3 regions of the Klebsiella sp. genome follow, and region 1 is predicted to be linked to each of the others. Evidence: predicted binding sites of a transcription regulator. Region 1 holds the regulator's gene; each other region holds the start of a gene.
What was found. The regulator CRP, encoded in region 1, controls carbon source genes, mostly activating them, when cyclic AMP is high. The targets are predictions, from matches to a motif close to ATGTGANNNNNNTCACAT.
Positions count from the first base shown of each region.

Region 2: a site for CRP is predicted at 2,528-2,545, ahead of aaeR (HTH-type transcriptional activator AaeR). Genes of this name have one in related genera too.
Region 3: a site for CRP is predicted at 1,664-1,681, ahead of uxuA (mannonate dehydratase). Genes of this name have one in related genera too.

Region 1 covers NZ_JAPUEW010000079.1:15,709-21,352, reverse strand. The annotation lists gene QVF11_RS23395 (YccS/YhfK family putative transporter) at 1-1,208, opposite strand, end outside; gene crp (cAMP-activated global transcriptional regulator CRP) at 1,260-1,892, opposite strand; gene QVF11_RS23385 (OsmC family protein) at 2,197-2,601, shown strand; gene QVF11_RS23380 (phosphoribulokinase) at 2,657-3,526, opposite strand; gene QVF11_RS23375 (YheU family protein) at 3,563-3,781, opposite strand; gene QVF11_RS23370 (hydrolase) at 3,778-4,776, opposite strand; gene QVF11_RS23365 (NUDIX domain-containing protein) at 4,881-5,600, opposite strand.
Region 2 covers NZ_JAPUEW010000004.1:26,920-32,563, forward strand. The annotation lists gene tldD (metalloprotease TldD) at 90-1,535, shown strand; gene aaeR (HTH-type transcriptional activator AaeR) at 1,581-2,510, opposite strand; gene aaeX (p-hydroxybenzoic acid efflux pump operon protein AaeX) at 2,643-2,846, shown strand; gene aaeA (p-hydroxybenzoic acid efflux pump subunit AaeA) at 2,854-3,786, shown strand; gene aaeB (p-hydroxybenzoic acid efflux pump subunit AaeB) at 3,792-5,644, shown strand, end outside.
Region 3 covers NZ_JAPUEW010000004.1:54,299-59,942, forward strand. The annotation lists gene gltB (glutamate synthase large subunit) at 1-11, opposite strand, end outside; gene mnmL (tRNA modification radical SAM protein MnmL/YtqA) at 684-1,619, shown strand; gene uxuA (mannonate dehydratase) at 1,763-2,827, shown strand; gene arcB (aerobic respiration two-component sensor histidine kinase ArcB) at 2,977-5,316, shown strand; gene elbB (isoprenoid biosynthesis glyoxalase ElbB) at 5,551-5,644, shown strand, end outside.

The sequences.
Region 1 (5,644 bases):
CCGTTTTGCGTCACGAAAAGCACCGTCATCAGGATCCAGTAGGGTTTCGGCAGATGCAATGCGCTGCCCATCAGGCTGGCGGCGCTCAGCATTACGCTGATGCGCGCGGCGTTGCGTAACGCCGGAGATTTAAACGACAGGTAGCTTCTCAGCGCTGGCAGCAGGGGTAAACGTCGGGTTTTATCCGCCATCAAGTTACGCGTGTACAGAGGACGCTGGGTACGCAGAACCCGGGCTATACGGCTGAAGTGCCAGGCGCAGAACTGGCCGACCGGGTTATCCGGATGTTGCCAGGCAATTTTTTCCAGCGCGCCGATCTGTTTATCCATCTGAAAGCGCTGTGGGTAACGATGGTAGAGAAGATCGTCCGCCAACTCACGCAGGCGGGCGGCAACGGTTTGCGCATTCCAGCGAATCACTGCTTCTGCGTGACTGCGTTCCACCAGTTTCTGCACTTCTTCCGGCTGATGCAGGCTAACGGAGATATGCTCCTGTAAATCCAACCCCACCTGAAAAGCGCGCAACAGACGTTTGTGGTCGTTGCGTTGATTGGCCGCCAGCATATGCATCTGCTGGTAACACTGGGTAATCAGATCAACCACTTTCTGCTGGCGGTTAAGTAGCGGCGGCAGCGAGGTGGCCGGGTCCGTATGCTGGGTCAGCAGGCTGTATTTGGCCTCGCAATAGTTAGCCAGTTCGCGGTAGAGCAGGCTCAGCGACTCGCGCAGCGGTTGTTCGCGCCATAGCCAAAACCAGAACCAGTTAAAGACGCCATACCATAATGTGCCGAGCGCGTAGATTAGCAGTGGTTCCCAGATTGGCATGTTGCCCGCGAGACTTAGTGTAAAAATCGCTGCGATAAGCGAGGCGGGGAGGAGTCTTGCGTGCAGTGAACTGATTTCGGCAGTAACGCCGAGGATGAGCGCCAGGCCAGTGAGAATAAGCGGTAGAGGGATCTCGCGTTGCAGCAGGAGCTGGACAATCAGGCTACAGCCAGCAAACAGGCAGCCGCCAATAATCAGGCGTTTAAAGAAGCGCTTATGTGGTGTGTCCAGACCGGCAATGTTGCAACAGGCTGGTACCAGGGAAAAAAGTAAGCCCTGCTGTAAATGTCCGAGAATAAGTCCAACTGCGACCGGCAGACACAACACCAGCGTTTGCCGCAGTGCGTAGTTGACTTCCGGGTGGTAAATCAGCCTGCGCCACATGAGGGGGAAACAAAAACGGCGTATTGCCATGCAATACGCCGTTTTGCCGACTTAACGGGTACCGTAGACGACGATAGTTTTGCCGTGCGCGGAGATCAGGTTTTGATCTTCCAGCATTTTCAGGATACGGCCAACGGTTTCGCGGGAGCATCCAACGATCTGACCGATTTCCTGACGGGTAATTTTAATTTGCATGCCGTCCGGGTGGGTCATCGCATCAGGCTGTTTTGCCAGGTTCAGCAGCGTCTGAGCGATACGGCCGGTAACGTCAAGGAAGGCGAGGTTACCGACTTTCTCTGACGTAACCTGCAGGCGACGTGCCATTTGCGAAGAGAGACGCATCAGGATGTCCGGGTTAACCTGGATTAGCTGACGGAATTTTTTGTAGGAGATTTCGGCCACTTCACATGCGGTTTTCGCACGTACCCATGCACTACGTTCCTGACCTTCTTCAAACAGGCCTAATTCACCGATGAAATCGCCCTGGTTGAGGTAAGAGAGGATCATCTCTTTACCTTCTTCATCCTTGATGAGTACAGCCACGGAGCCTTTAACGATGTAGTACAACGTTTCTGCTTTCTCACCCTGGTGGATCAGCGTGCTTTTTGAGGGGTACTTATGAATGTGGCAATGAGACAAGAACCATTCAAGGGTAGGGTCTGTTTGCGGTTTGCCAAGCACCATGCGCGGTTATCCTCTGTTATAAGCTATCTCCGGGCGCCGACACTACACGGCATCCGGGCATGCAATCGTATTAAATCCCTATACCTGGGAATCTGGCTGAAAATTTTCTGCAGCCTGTAATGTGAACTCCTCTGCATACATGCAGTACATCAATGTATTACTGTAGCATCCCGATTGTTTTAGCATAGCTTTCGCCGCGTGTCTCCTGGTGTCTCGCTTCAGCATGACCTAGGTCGCCTTCCGTTGCGAGAATTGTTATGTGCGCGTAATCTGTCAGGAAAATTACAGCCCTGGAGTTAAATTTATGCAAGCGCGAGTGAAATGGGTTGAAGGGTTAACCTTCATTGGTGAGTCGGCTTCTGGTCACCAGATTCTGATGGACGGTAATTCCGGGGATAAAGCGCCAAGCCCGATGGAAATGGTACTGATGGCGGCGGGCGGATGCAGTGCAATTGACGTGGTTTCTATCCTGCAGAAGGGGCGCCATAACGTCACTAACTGCGAAGTTAAGCTGACTTCTGAGCGTCGCGAGGAAGCACCGCGTCTGTTTACCCATATTAATCTGCATTTTATCGTGACTGGTAAGGAGCTGAAAGATGCTGCCGTTTCTCGCGCAGTTGACCTATCGGCGGAAAAATATTGCTCGGTGGCGCTGATGCTGGAGAAAGCAGTAAACATAACTCACTCTTATGAAGTGATCGAGGGATAAGCCGAACTGCGCGAACTCGTCGCCCCGGCATGCGCTGCGCTACCGGGGTTTTTTGTTAGTTGATTTTCCTGCCTTCCATTAGCCGCTCGACCAATGGTGCCATGATAAGCTCCATGGCCAGCCCCATTTTCCCTCCCGGTACCACTAGCGTGTTCATATGCGAGATAAACGAGCCCTGAAGCATCGCCAGTAGCCAGGGGAAATCGATATTCTGTAAGTTGCGAAAATGGATAACGACAAAGCTTTCATCCAGCGATGGGATTGCTTTGGCTGCAAATGGATTGGACGTATCCACCGTAGGTACGCGCTGGAAGTTGAGGTGAGTGCGTGAAAACTGCGGGGTGATGAAGTTGATGTAATCTTCCATCGAGCGAACGACGGAATCCATCACCGCTTCACGAGAGTGGCCGCGTTCGCTGGTATCGCGGATAAGCTTCTGGATCCACTCCAGGTTAACGATCGGCACAACCCCGACCAGCAGGTCAACATGGTCAGCGACGTTGTGCTGGGGCGTGACAACTCCGCCGTGCAGGCCTTCATAAAACAGCACGTCAGTGGGTTCGGGCAGAGACTGCCAGGGAGTGAAGGTGCCAGGAACCTGATTCCACGGCACGGCTTCATCATAGGTGTGTAAATACTTGCGTGACTGACCTGTACCGTTCAGCCCGTATTCTCTGAAAGTCTGCTCCAGCAGGCCGAAATCGTTAGCCTCGGGACCGAAGTAGCTGATGTGTTTGCCCTGATCTCGCGCTTTGCGGATCGCCATGTCCATTTCCGGGCGGGTGTAGCGGTGAAAGCTATCGCCTTCCACTTCGGCGGCGTGGAGATTTAGCTGGGCGAAGATTTTGCGAAAGGCGAGGCTGGTGGTCGTGGTTCCCGCGCCGCTAGAGCCCGTGACGGCAATCACCGGATGTTTGGCAGACATAACAACTCCCAGGGTAAACGATAGTGTGATGCCGCCTTAGCCGTGAAACTGCTTGCGGGGCATAATATTGACCGTCTCGTGCAGCTCTGACCACACCAGCGCGGCTTCTCCGCTTTTCAGCTGTTGTTTGACATCGGCGACTTTATCCGCCAGAGAACGTTCATGTTCACCATAATCGGTGCCTTCGCGTAATACAAAACTTTCAATCAGGTTATCCAGCGTTTCGGGATCGAGATCCTGCCAGGGAATAATCATATTTGCCCTCCTAACCAGCGAGTTAGCCAATCCGGGATTCGCTGTTCTAACCACATTTCCGGCTTACGCAGCGTACCACCGACAAAACCAACATGGCCGCCATGTTCTGTAAGTTGATACTCGACATTTGCTGGTAGCTGTTCTTGTGGCGGGATGGAGTGGTGATCCATAAAAGGATCGTCCTTCGCATGAATAATCAGCGTTGGTTTAGTGATGTCGCTTAAGCGCGGCATCGCACTACACTGGCGATAGTAGTCTAGCGCATCGGCAAAACCGTGGATCCTGGCGGTGATGCTATCGTCAAATTCGCGGATGCGGCGCATACCTTTTAGCTGGCGTAAATCAACCGGCAAAGAGCCCGGATAAGCTTTCAGCTTACGCGCGGCATTCGCCTTCAGCAGATTGAGCAGATAACGCTGATAAACGCGGGAAAACCCCTTATCCATATGAGAACTACAGGCTTCCAGCATAAACGGCGCTGAGACGATAACGGCAGCATCGACAGGAACATCGTCACCTTCTTTCGCCAACAGGCAGCCCAGCATATTGCCCCCGAGCGAGTAACCCACCGCTGCAGTTGGCACGTCGCCGTATTCGCGCTGAAGCCAACGTAAAAACCAGGAGCCGTCTTCCGTTTCGCCTGAATGGTAGATACGGTTATTTCGGTTGGGTTCGCCGCTACAGCCGCGAAAATGCATCACCACACCCAGCCAGCCGCGCTGCATGGCCGCGTGGACGAGTCCGTGAGCATAAGGGCTGTGCAGACTGCCCTCAAGACCATGAAACACCACCAATCGCGGTTTATGACGAGCCTGAGATGGTTCTTCGCTCCACGCCAGATCGACAAAGTCGCCATCCGGTAATTCAAGGCGCTGCCAGTGTGGAGTGAAACGTAGTTTGCGACGGATTAGCCGCGGCAACATGGTTTGCAAATGACGATTGCCAACGCCGCGCATCGGGTGAAACTGCTGCGAGTCGTCTTCGGGGGGCGTCATTTCTGTGGGAGTGATATCAACCATAGCACCAGAGCAATTAATAATCTTTATACATACTATACCGCGCATGAAGTGTGCAGGTTAGCCAATATGTGGTCTTGTGGCTAATCGGTAAGCAGATTGCGTGAGAAAAGATGAATATCCACCCCAGGTTTTCGCCGCCACAGGCGGGCCTTTCTTGTGCCTGTCGCCATGCTTTCACCTGTCTCTTCAAACATCCCTGACGCTTCAAAACGGCGAATCAGGCTTTTACGTTGTATGGACTGACCGAGGATTACCTCCGTCGCTTCCTGTAGTTGGCCATGGGTGAAGGTCTCCGGCAAGCAGTATACGGGCAGTAAAGAATACATGGTTTTTTGCCTTAAGCGATGCAAGGCGGCGGTGATGATTTTCTGGTGATCGAACGCCAGGGAATAGTCGACAAGCCTGGCAATTGGCACCCAACGGGCATCGCTGACGCTGGCGATATGTGGTTCGCAGTCTGCCCAGGCAATCAGGGCAAACCAGGTGACCGTCAGGCTCCAGCCGCGCGGGTCGCGATCGGGCCCGGAAAAAGTGTCCAGCTGTTCCAACCATGAAGGGGAAACCCCGGTTTTCTCAGTGAGCTTACGCATCGCGGTGGCGCGGGTGGAGTCATCGCGCGCCATATCAATAAAGCCGCCGGGCAATCCCCAATACCCTTTCTGCGGGTGGTTTGCCCGCTCTACCAGCAGGACGCACAGCTCTTGTTGATGGAGCGTGAATAACACGCTATCCACCGTCACCAGAGGGGAGGGAAAGCGGCTGGCATCATATTGATTCAGATAGTCGGCTTCGGTGTTCATAGGCTACTCGCGATGATTTGGAACGCCATCAGTGTACCAGCCCG
Region 2 (5,644 bases), on a different contig from region 1:
GATTCTCTTGCTTGCCGCCTTCCTGCAACTTGAACTATTTAGGGTATCTATTTCCGCCTGATACGCGACAACAAACGAGTAGCATAACGATGAGTCTGAACCTGGTAAGTGAACAATTACTGTCGGCAAATGGCCTGAATCATCAGGATCTGTTTGCCATTCTTGGTCAACTGGCCGAGCGCCGTCTGGATTACGGCGATCTCTATTTTCAGTCGAGCTATCACGAGTCCTGGGTTCTGGAAGACCGCATCATTAAAGATGGTTCGTACAATATTGACCAGGGCGTCGGCGTGCGTGCGGTGAGCGGCGAAAAAACGGGCTTTGCCTATGCCGACCAAATTAGTCGACTGGCGCTGGAACAGAGTGCGCAGGCAGCTCGTACCATCGTGCGTGACCACGGAGATGGCAAAGTCCATACTCTTGGCGCAGTAGAATACAGCTCCCTCTATACCAGCATCGATCCACTGCAGAGCATGAGCCGTGAAGAGAAGCTGGACATTCTGCGTCGGGTGGACAAAACGGCCCGTGCCGCCGACAAGCGGGTGCAGGAAGTTTCCGCCAGTCTGACCGGTGTCTACGAATTAATTTTGGTCGCCGCGACGGATGGCACGCTAGCAGCTGATGTGCGTCCGTTGGTTCGCCTTTCCGTCAGCGTGCTGGTGGAGGAAGATGGTAAACGCGAGCGTGGTGCCAGCGGTGGTGGTGGTCGCTTCGGTTATGATTATTTCCTTGCCTCTCAGGATGGCGAAGTGCGTGCTGATGCCTGGGCGAAAGAGGCCGTGCGTATGGCGCTGGTGAATCTGACGGCCGTTGCCGCACCTGCCGGGATGCTGCCAGTGGTACTGGGCGCGGGCTGGCCTGGCGTACTGCTGCATGAAGCGGTGGGTCACGGTCTGGAAGGTGACTTTAACCGTCGCGGGACCTCAGTCTTCAGCGGCCATATGGGCGAACTGGTGGCATCAGAACTGTGTACAGTCGTTGATGATGGCACGATCGCCGATCGTCGCGGTTCCGTCGCTATCGACGATGAAGGCACGCCGGGCCAGTACAACATACTGATCGAAAACGGCATCCTGAAGGGCTACATGCAGGATAAGCTTAACGCCAGGTTGATGGGCGTGGCGCCAACCGGCAACGGTCGTCGCGAATCTTACGCACATCTGCCGATGCCGCGCATGACCAACACCTACATGCTGGCGGGGAAATCCACGCCGCAGGAGATTATCGAATCGGTTGATTACGGTATCTTCGCCCCGAATTTCGGCGGTGGTCAGGTAGATATTACTTCCGGGAAATTTGTCTTCTCTACTTCTGAAGCCTACCTGATCGAAAAAGGGAAAGTGACGAAAGCGGTAAAAGGCGCGACGCTTATCGGCTCCGGGATTGAAGCGATGCAGCAGATTTCGATGGTTGGCAATGATCTGAAGCTGGACAGCGGCGTCGGCGTCTGCGGCAAAGAGGGCCAGAGCGTGCCGGTTGGTGTCGGTCAGCCAACCCTCAAAGTGGATAAACTCACCGTCGGCGGTACTGCCTGATACTTCTCCAATGCGCTTTCGCATCCTGCGAAAGCGCAGATCAACTTAGCGGGTGATTCCGCGCCCGTGCATACCCTGGTAAATTTTTGCCACCTCAACGAAATATTCCGTCAGAGAGTTAATACATACCTGCACCTTCAGAGGGAGTTTGTCCTTCTCGGTATAGAGCGCATAAACCGGGCGCGGATCGGACTGGTAGCTCGGCAGCAGGATCTCCAGTTCGCCACGATTGATCTTCTCGATCACCCACATCAGCGGAACGTAAGCGACGCCGACACCCGCTGTAAGCCAGCGCACTAGGGTCATCGGATCGTTAGTCACAAAGCGTCCCTGTGGGATCAGCTTGGTTGAGATCCCTTCCGGGGCGATGATTTCAAACTCGTTATCCGGGCGGACGCTATACTCAAGCCAGGAGTGGCTGGCAAGATCTGCGGGTTTGTCCGGACATCCCGCCTGATAGAGGTAGCTTTTCGCGGCACAGAGCACCATCGGCATCGACCCCAGGCGACGGGAAAAGAGGCCGGAATCCTGCAAGGCGCCCACGCGAATTACCAGGTCCAGGCCGTCAGCAATGAGATCAGGGGCGGGGATGCCGGTCACCAGATTTATCGACAACCCGGGATACTCTTTGAGCATTTCGGCGGTAATGCGAGCCAGGACATTCTGTGCCATAGTTGAAGAACAGCCGATGCGCAGCGTACCGATAGGCGTGTTGTTAAAGGCGTATAGCTGTTCATGGACATCCTGGGCTTCGAACAGCATTCGCCGGCAGCCCTGGTAATAGATTTTCCCTGCTTCTGTTAAACCAAGGCTACGAGTGCTGCGGTTGAGCAGCTTAACCTGCAGCTCATCTTCCAGTTTGGCTACAGTCTGACTGATGGAAGAAACGCTCATCTGGAGCTGGCGAGCCGCGGCGGTAAATGAACCTAGTTCAACCACTCTGGCGAAAACGGACATACGTTTTAGTCGTTCCATTATTCACTCTGGCTTAAAAGTGATTTAGATCACACAATATAGATAAGGCTGTAATGATTACGCTAATATACTGTTAGCTACATAATAAATTCATCACAGCTTGTCACCTGTACGCTTCTTATCAAGGTCATCATGAGTCTGTTTCCTGTCATTGTGATTTTCGGCTTGTCGTTTCCGCCGATCTTCTTTGAATTGCTATTGTCTCTAGCCATCTTCTGGCTGGTGCACCGCCTGCTGGTTCCAACCGGCATTTATGATTTTGTCTGGCACCCGGCGCTGTTTAATACCGCGCTATATTGCTGCCTGTTTTATCTGATATCGCGTTTGTTCGTTTGAGGTCGATGTGAAAACACTAACAAGAAATATCCTCCGTACCGCAATCACTGTGATACTGGTTATCCTCGCATTTATCGCGATTTTTCGCGCATGGGTGTATTACACCGCTTCGCCCTGGACGCGCGATGCGCGATTTAGTGCGGATATCGTGGCCATCGCCCCGGATGTCTCAGGGCTGATTTCGCAGGTGGATATTAAGGATAACCAACTGGTTAAGAAAGACCAGGTTTTGTTCGTTATTGACCAACCTCGTTACCAGAAAGCATTAGCCGAAGCTGAAGCCGATGTCTCCTATTACCAGACTTTGGCGCAGGAGAAGCGCGTTGAGGCTGGTCGCCGTAACCGTCTTGGCGTGCAGGCGATGTCTCGCGAAGAGATAGACCAGGCGAACAACGTACTGCAAACCGTTGAGCATCAGTTGGCGAAAGCGACGGCGAACCGCGACCTGGCGAAGCTCGATCTGGATCGCACGGTGATCCGCGCCCCGGCAGACGGCTGGGTGACTAACCTGAACGTCTATAGTGGTGAGTTTATTACCCGGGGTTCTACCGCGGTGGCCCTGGTGAAACAGAACTCTTTCTATGTCATGGCTTATCTTGAAGAGACTAAACTTGAGGGAGTGCGTCCAGGCTATCGTGCTGAAATCACCCCTCTGGGAAGCGGGCACACGATTAAAGGTACCGTGGACAGCATTGCTGCCGGGGTGACCAACGCCAGCAGCAGCAGCGATGCAAAAGGAATGGCCTCTATCGATTCCAATCTTGAATGGGTACGCCTGGCGCAACGTGTGCCGGTACGTATTCATCTTGATCAGCAGCAGGGGAACCTCTGGCCTGCGGGAACCACCGCGACGGTTGTCATTACAGGCAAAGAAGATCGCGATACTAGCCAGGCAAATTTCTTCCAGAAACTGGCTATGCGCCTGCGTGAGTTCGGTTAATCGTCATGGGGATCTTTAGCATTGAACCCCGGCACCTCCGCTTTGCCGTGAAATTAGCATCTGCGGTAGTGCTGGCGCTATTCGTCGGTTTTCATTTCCAACTGGAAACGCCGCGTTGGGCGGTGCTCACTGCGGCTATTGTCGCCGCTGGCCCGGCTTTTGCTGCCGGGGGAGAACCCTATTCTGGTGCGATTCGCTATCGCGGAATGCTGCGTATTGTCGGCACCTTTATTGGTTGTATAGCCGCGCTTGCGATCATCATTGTAATGATCCGCGCTCCGCTGCTGATGATGCTGGTCTGCTGCCTGTGGGCGGGCTTTTGTACCTGGATCTCATCACTGGTGCGTGTCGAGAACTCCTATGCCTGGGGGCTGGCGGGCTATACCGCACTTATCATCATCATTACCATTCACGCAGAGCCGATGCTGGCACCGCAGTTTGCCGTCGAACGATGCAGTGAGATTGTTGTTGGTATCGTCAGCGCTATCTTAGCCGACCTGCTGTTTTCACCGCGTTCGATTAAAAAAGAGATCGATCTTGAGTTGGATAATCTGCTGATTGATCAATATCGCCTGATGCAGCTTTGCGTGGCGCATGGCGATAAAGAAGAAGTCGATAAAGCCTGGAGCGCGATGGTACGCCGTACTAACGCGCTGGAAGGTATGCGTGGGAACCTGATTATGGAGTCCTCGCGCTGGGCAAAAGTGAATCAGCGCCTGAAGGCGATCAATACTCTTTCTCTGACCCTGATTACCCAAGCTTGCGAAACCTACCTGATTCAAAATACGCGCCCTGAAATGGTCACCGATGACTATCGTGAACTGTTTGCTGAACCAGTTGAAACCGTGCAGGACGTTCACCGGCAACTAAAACGGATGCGCCGCTTTCTGACCTGGAAGGGGGAGCATAATACCCCGGTGACGATTTACAGTTGGGTGGGAGCCGCGACGCGCTATCTGTTATTGAAACGCGGAGTGGTCAGCAATACCAAAATCAGCCGTATTGAAAATGAAGTTCTTCAGGGCGAAGTGGTGGTTAAGGCTGAATCTGCTGAGCGCCATCATGCGATGGTTAACTTTTGGCGTACATCTATCTCCTGTATTCTCGGGACACTGTTCTGGCTGTGGACTGGCTGGACTTCGGGTAGTGGGGCGATGGTCATGATTGCGGTGGTCACCGCGCTGGCGATGCGTTTGCCTAATCCCCGGATGGTGGCTATCGATTTCCTCTACGGCACGTTGGCTGCTTTACCGTTGGGTGCGCTGTTTTTCCTCGTGATTATGCCCGCGACGCAGCAAAGCATGCTGCTGCTATGTATTAGCCTTGCCGTGATGGCGTTCTTTATCGGCATTGAGGTGCAAAAGCGGCGTCTGGGCTCGCTGGGGGCGCTGGCCAGTACAATCAATATTCTGGTGCTCGATAACCCGATGAAGTTTGAGTTTAGCCAGTTCCTTGATAGCGCTTTAGGACAGATTGTGGGGTGTTTCCTCGCGCTGATGGTGATCTTGCTGGTCCGCGATAATTCACAGGCACGTACCGGACGCGTGCTATTAAACCAGTTTGTATCGGCAGCGGTTTCGTCGCTGACGACCAATACGGCGCGACGCAAGGAGAACCATCTGCCGGCGCTGTATCGCCAACTTTTTTTACTGCTGAATAAGTTCCCTGGCGATATCGCGCGTTTTCGTCTGGCGCTGACCTTGATTATTGCCCATCAACGTCTGCGTGATGCACCTGTACCGATAAACGACGACCTGTCTGCGTTTCATCGGCAGCTACGGCGTACAGCCGATCGCGTTATTTCTGCCGGTAGCGATGATAAACGTCGATATTATTTCGCCAGACTGTTAGATGAACT
Region 3 (5,644 bases), on a different contig from region 1:
TCGTACAACATATCAGTGAACCTCCCCAGGCTCTACGGGACACCCTCCGAACCGTTGCGCACGGGCACAGAAAGAGCATGGCGACGGGGTTTGCACCTCGCATTCGCCCTCTTTAAATCCTTTTCGCATCGGTACACAAGTTTGAGGACTTGCTGTTAAGAGGGAATCTCAATTACTGCATAAATATGATGAGCAGAGCGCTCATCCAGAAAGCTTCCAGCGGATTCCCAAGTTATCGGGAATCCGCACATACGTCAAATGGCAATCTTATTTATACAAAAATGTGCTATGTAACACTTAGTTTTATGATTTTTAAGAGAATAATAACATTTCGAATGCTGCTGAAACGTAACCGACGGCATAATTGAGTGTGATCTGTCTCACTATATCGATGGCACAAGATTATCGGTCTGTGCTGAATAGTTTTTTTATAACAGACTATTTGACTGCTTTTCATTTGAATTTCGGAAAGTAATACTGTTTTATGTTCTGGCAAAGATAATTGCAAAAACAGAGGCTATGTATAAGGAAAACTCATCACTATGAATGTGAATTAAATTGCGGTTATCTTGAGTGTTTATGCAATGAGGTAAGCGGCCGCGTTGACGATTGATCCAGGTCATCGCCGTCGGTAGCTAAAAATGGCAGGCTTGGCCCTTTTCTTAAGGCCGGTCTATCAGATTATGCAGTTACAAAAATTAGTCAATATGTTTGGTGGGGATCTTGCGCGTCGTTATGGCGAAAAGGTTCATAAACTGACGCTGCATGGTGGATTTAGCTGTCCAAATCGCGATGGCACTATTGGTCGTGGCGGCTGCACATTTTGTAATGTGGCTTCTTTCGCCGATGAACAACAGCAGTATATTTCGATTGCCGAACAGCTGGCGCATCAGGCGCAGCGGGTTAATCGCGCTCAGCGCTATCTGGCTTATTTTCAGGCCTACACCAGCACTTTTGCTGAAGTTCAGGTACTGCGTTCCATGTATCAGCAAGCGGTGAGCCAAGCCAATATGGTTGGGCTGTGCGTTGGCACTCGCCCGGACTGTGTGCCTGAAGCAGTATTAGATTTACTTAGCGAATATCGGGAGTTGGGTTATGAAGTATGGCTGGAGCTTGGGCTGCAAACCGCACATGATAAAACGCTGCATCGGATAAATCGCGGTCACGATTTTGCCTGCTATCAGCACACGACCCGACTGGCGCGTGAACGTGGCCTGAAAGTATGTTCACATCTGATTGTCGGGCTACCGGGAGAGGGGCAGCATCATTGCCTGCAAACCCTGGATCGGGTGGTTGAAACCGGCGTTGATGGTATTAAGTTGCATCCACTTCATATTGTGAAGGGCAGCATCATGGCAAAAGCGTGGGAAGCCGGAAGGTTGAACGGTATTGAACTGGACGACTATACGGTCACTGCAGGAGAGATGATTCGCCATACCCCACCTGAGATTATTTATCACCGTATTTCTGCCAGTGCCCGTCGTCCGACGCTGCTGGCACCACTATGGTGTGAGAACCGCTGGACCGGGATGGTTGAGCTGGATAAATACCTTAATCAGCACGGTGTCCAGGGCTCGGCCATCGGTCCTGGCTGGGTGTCTCCGGTAACTACGAAATAATGAAAACCGTCACGTGTTCCTTTCACGACAGCCTGCAAAAAGTAATGTGATCTTTGTCACTATCATCAATATTTCTCTGGTTATGAAAACTGGTATGGTAGTAGGCTATTATTTATTGATAACATTGACTCAGGTGGTTTCGTATGCAGATGACAATGCGTTGGTTTGGTCCAGATGAAGATAAGGTCTCTCTGGAATATATTCGCCAGGTTCCGGGTGTAGAAGGTGTTGTAGGCGCACTTTATGATGTCGCCGTTGGTGAGGTCTGGCCAGTTGATAAAATTGAGGATCTGGTGAAGCAAGCCCATGCCGCTGGGCTTACAATGGAAGTCATTGAAAGCGTCAACATTCATGACGATATTAAGATCGGTTTACCTTCCCGCGATCGTTATATCGCCAATTATCAGCAAACTATCCGCAATCTTGCTCAGTTTGGCGTTAAGGTCATTTGCTACAACTTCATGCCGGTTTTTGACTGGATGAAGACGGACATGAACTATGTTCTGCCGGATGGCTCCCTGACGATGGCTTTTGAGAAGAAAGATATTGATAAGAGTCTTGAAGAGGTGGTGAAAGAGGTTCTGGAAAATTCGAATGGTTTTGCGCTGCCGGGCTGGGAACCAGAGCGGCTGGCAAAAGTTCAGGACCTGTTTGCTCAATATAAAGATGTTGATGACAAAGTACTGCGTGAAAACCTGGTCTATTTCCTGAATGCAGTGATCCCCGTTTGTGAAGAGGTGGGGGTGAAAATGGCTATTCATCCTGATGATCCGCCGTACTCAATTTTTGGTCTACCGCGAGTGGTGAAAAATCGTGACGATCTGGACTGGATTTGTCGGGCGGTGGATTCAGAGGCGAATGGCATCACGCTCTGTACCGGCTCTATCGCGGAAGACCCGGCTAATGATGTCTACTCGATTCTGGCCGAGTTTACTCGTCGTAAGCGAATCCATTTTGCCCATGTGCGTAATATAAATCTCATCAAAGACAAAGACTTTTATGAGTGCGCTCACCCATCAGAATTTGGCTCTTTAGATATGTACAAAGTGATGCAGGCGCTCTATGACAATGGTTTTAGCGGCTATATTCGCCCGGATCATGGGCGCTTTATTTGGAGAGAAACAGGGCGTCCAGGCTATGGGTTGTACGATCGCGCGCTGGGAGTAACCTACCTCAAAGGGCTATGGGAAGCACTCAGTAAGCGCTAACGACCAGTCCTGTTTCCAATCTATATTCCGGCTGACTGTAATCCTGGGTCAGCCGCGTAACACAATCCTTCCCGCATTTTTTGCACAACTTACAGCGTCTTGCTCAGAATTGAGTATTATTGTGCGAAGTTGTCGCGAAGGAATCTCCTATGAAGCAAATCCGTATGCTGGCGCAGTATTATGTTGACCTGATGATGAAGTTGGGTCTGGTGCGCTTTTCCATGCTACTGGCCCTTGCGCTGGTGGTACTGGCGATTGTGGTGCAAATGGCCGTGACCATGGTGCTGCACGGCCAGGTAGAAAGTATTGATGTTATCCGCTCCATCTTCTTTGGCCTGCTGATTACCCCGTGGGCGGTCTATTTCCTCTCGGTCGTTGTTGAGCAACTGGAAGAGTCCCGGCAGCGCCTCTCGCGGCTAGTGGAGAAGCTGGAGGAGATGCGCGAGCGCGATCTCAAGTTGAATGTGCAGCTTAAGGACAACATCGCCCAGCTTAATCAGGAAATCGGTGAACGTGAAAAAGCTGAAGCAGAACGTGAAACGACGCTTGAGCAACTGAAAATTGAGATGAAGGAACGTGAAGAGGCGCAAATTCAGCTTGAGCAGCAATCCTCCTTCCTGCGCTCCTTCCTTGATGCGTCACCTGATTTGGTTTTCTATCGTAATGAAGACAAAGAATTTTCCGGTTGTAACCGTGCGATGGAGCTATTAACCGGTAAAAGTGAGAAGCAGCTTATTCATCTGAAACCACAGAATGTTTACAGCGCAGAAGTGGCGGAGAAAGTACTGGAAACGGATGAGAAAGTTTTCCGCCATAACGTATCGCTAACCTACGAGCAGTGGCTGGATTATCCGGATGGGCGCAAGGCCTGCTTTGAAATCCGCAAGGTACCGTATTATGACCGCGTAGGTAAGCGACGTGGCTTGATGGGCTTCGGTCGCGATATTACCGAGCGTAAGCGCTATCAGGACGCGCTGGAACGGGCCAGCCGTGATAAGACCACCTTTATCTCTACCATTAGCCATGAGCTGCGTACGCCGCTTAATGGCATCGTGGGGCTTAGCAGGATCCTGCTGGATACCGATCTAACCGCAGAGCAGGAAAAATACCTGAAAACTATCCATATCTCAGCCGTGACGCTGGGTAATATCTTCAACGATATTATTGAGATGGACAAAATGGAGCGGCGTAAAATTCAGCTGGATAATCAGCCGGTTGATTTCACTGGCTTCCTCGCTGACCTGGAAAACCTCTCTGGCCTGCAGGCGCAGCAGAAAGGTCTGCACTTTGTGCTGGATCCCGCACTTCCGCTGCCGCATCAAGTGATAACCGACGGTACGCGGTTGCGCCAGATTCTGTGGAACCTCATTAGTAACGCAGTGAAATTTACTCCGCAGGGCGGGAATGTAAACGTCCGCGTGCGTTATGACGAAGGCGATATTCTGCATTTTGAAGTAGAAGATTCCGGTATTGGTATTCCTGAAGCGGAACAGGACAAAATCTTCGCCATGTATTATCAGGTTAAAGATAGCCAAGGAGGCAAGCCCGCGACCGGCACCGGTATTGGCCTTGCGGTATCGCGTCGTCTGGCGCGCAACATGGGCGGTGATATCTGCGTTTCCAGCCTGCCGGGCAAAGGGGCGACCTTTACGCTCACCGTACATGCACCTGCTATTGCTGAAGAAGTCGAAGACACTTTGGCAGAAGATGAAATGCCATTACCGGCGCTGAACGTGTTGTTGGTGGAAGATATTGAACTGAATGTGATCGTCGCGCGCTCGGTGCTGGAGAAACTGGGCAATAGCGTGGATGTGGCAATGACCGGTAAGGCCGCGCTGGAGATGTTTGTGCCCGGTGAATACGATCTGGTTCTGCTCGATATTCAGCTGCCGGATATGACGGGACTGGATATCTCTCGCCAGCTGAAACAACGCTTTGCTGCTGATGAACTCCCGCCGCTGGTGGCGCTCACCGCTAATGTACTGAAGAACAAAAACGAGTATCTGGACGCCGGGATGGACGATGTCCTGAGTAAACCGTTATCGGTCCCGGCGCTAACCGCAATTATCAAAAAATTCTGGGATTCACCGGAAGAGGAAGAGAACGATATGCCATCCGTAGATGTCAGTAAATCGACTTCTGTACTGGATATTCCGATGCTTGAGCAGTATATCGAACTGGTGGGACCGAAGCTTATCAATGACGGTCTGGTGGTTTTCGAGAGAATGATGCCGGGCTATCTGGCAGTTCTGGAATCGAATCTAACCGCGCGTGACCAGAAAGGCATTGTCGACGAAGGGCATAAAATTAAGGGGGCGGCTGGCTCAATTGGTTTGCGTCACATTCAGCAGCTTGGGCAACAGATTCAGTCACCAGATTTGCCGGCATGGTCAGATAACGTTGCAGAGTGGGTTGAAGAGATGAAATCCGAGTGGCAAAGCGACGTTGCGGTACTGAAAGCGTGGGTAGCGGCGGCTGATAAAAAATGACCCCGGATAAACCGGGGTGCGCGAATACTGCGCCAACACCAGGGAACTGGTTGTTGTGCCAGAATCATTTGAGTGATTTTTTTACACGGCGCAACCTGAGGATTTGGCTTGCTCGCTGATTAAGATAGCAAAGCTTAAATAATTTGTTACGTGAATCGGTAAAATATGTGAAGCATAGCGAGTAAATCAAAATTTTTGACTGGTTCCATAAACTTGTACTAAGGGGCTGATGTGATGAAGAAAATTGGTGTGGTGCTAAGCGGTTGCGGTGTTTTTGACGGCAGCGAAATTCATGAAGCGGTTATTACCTTGCTGGCGATTGCTCGCA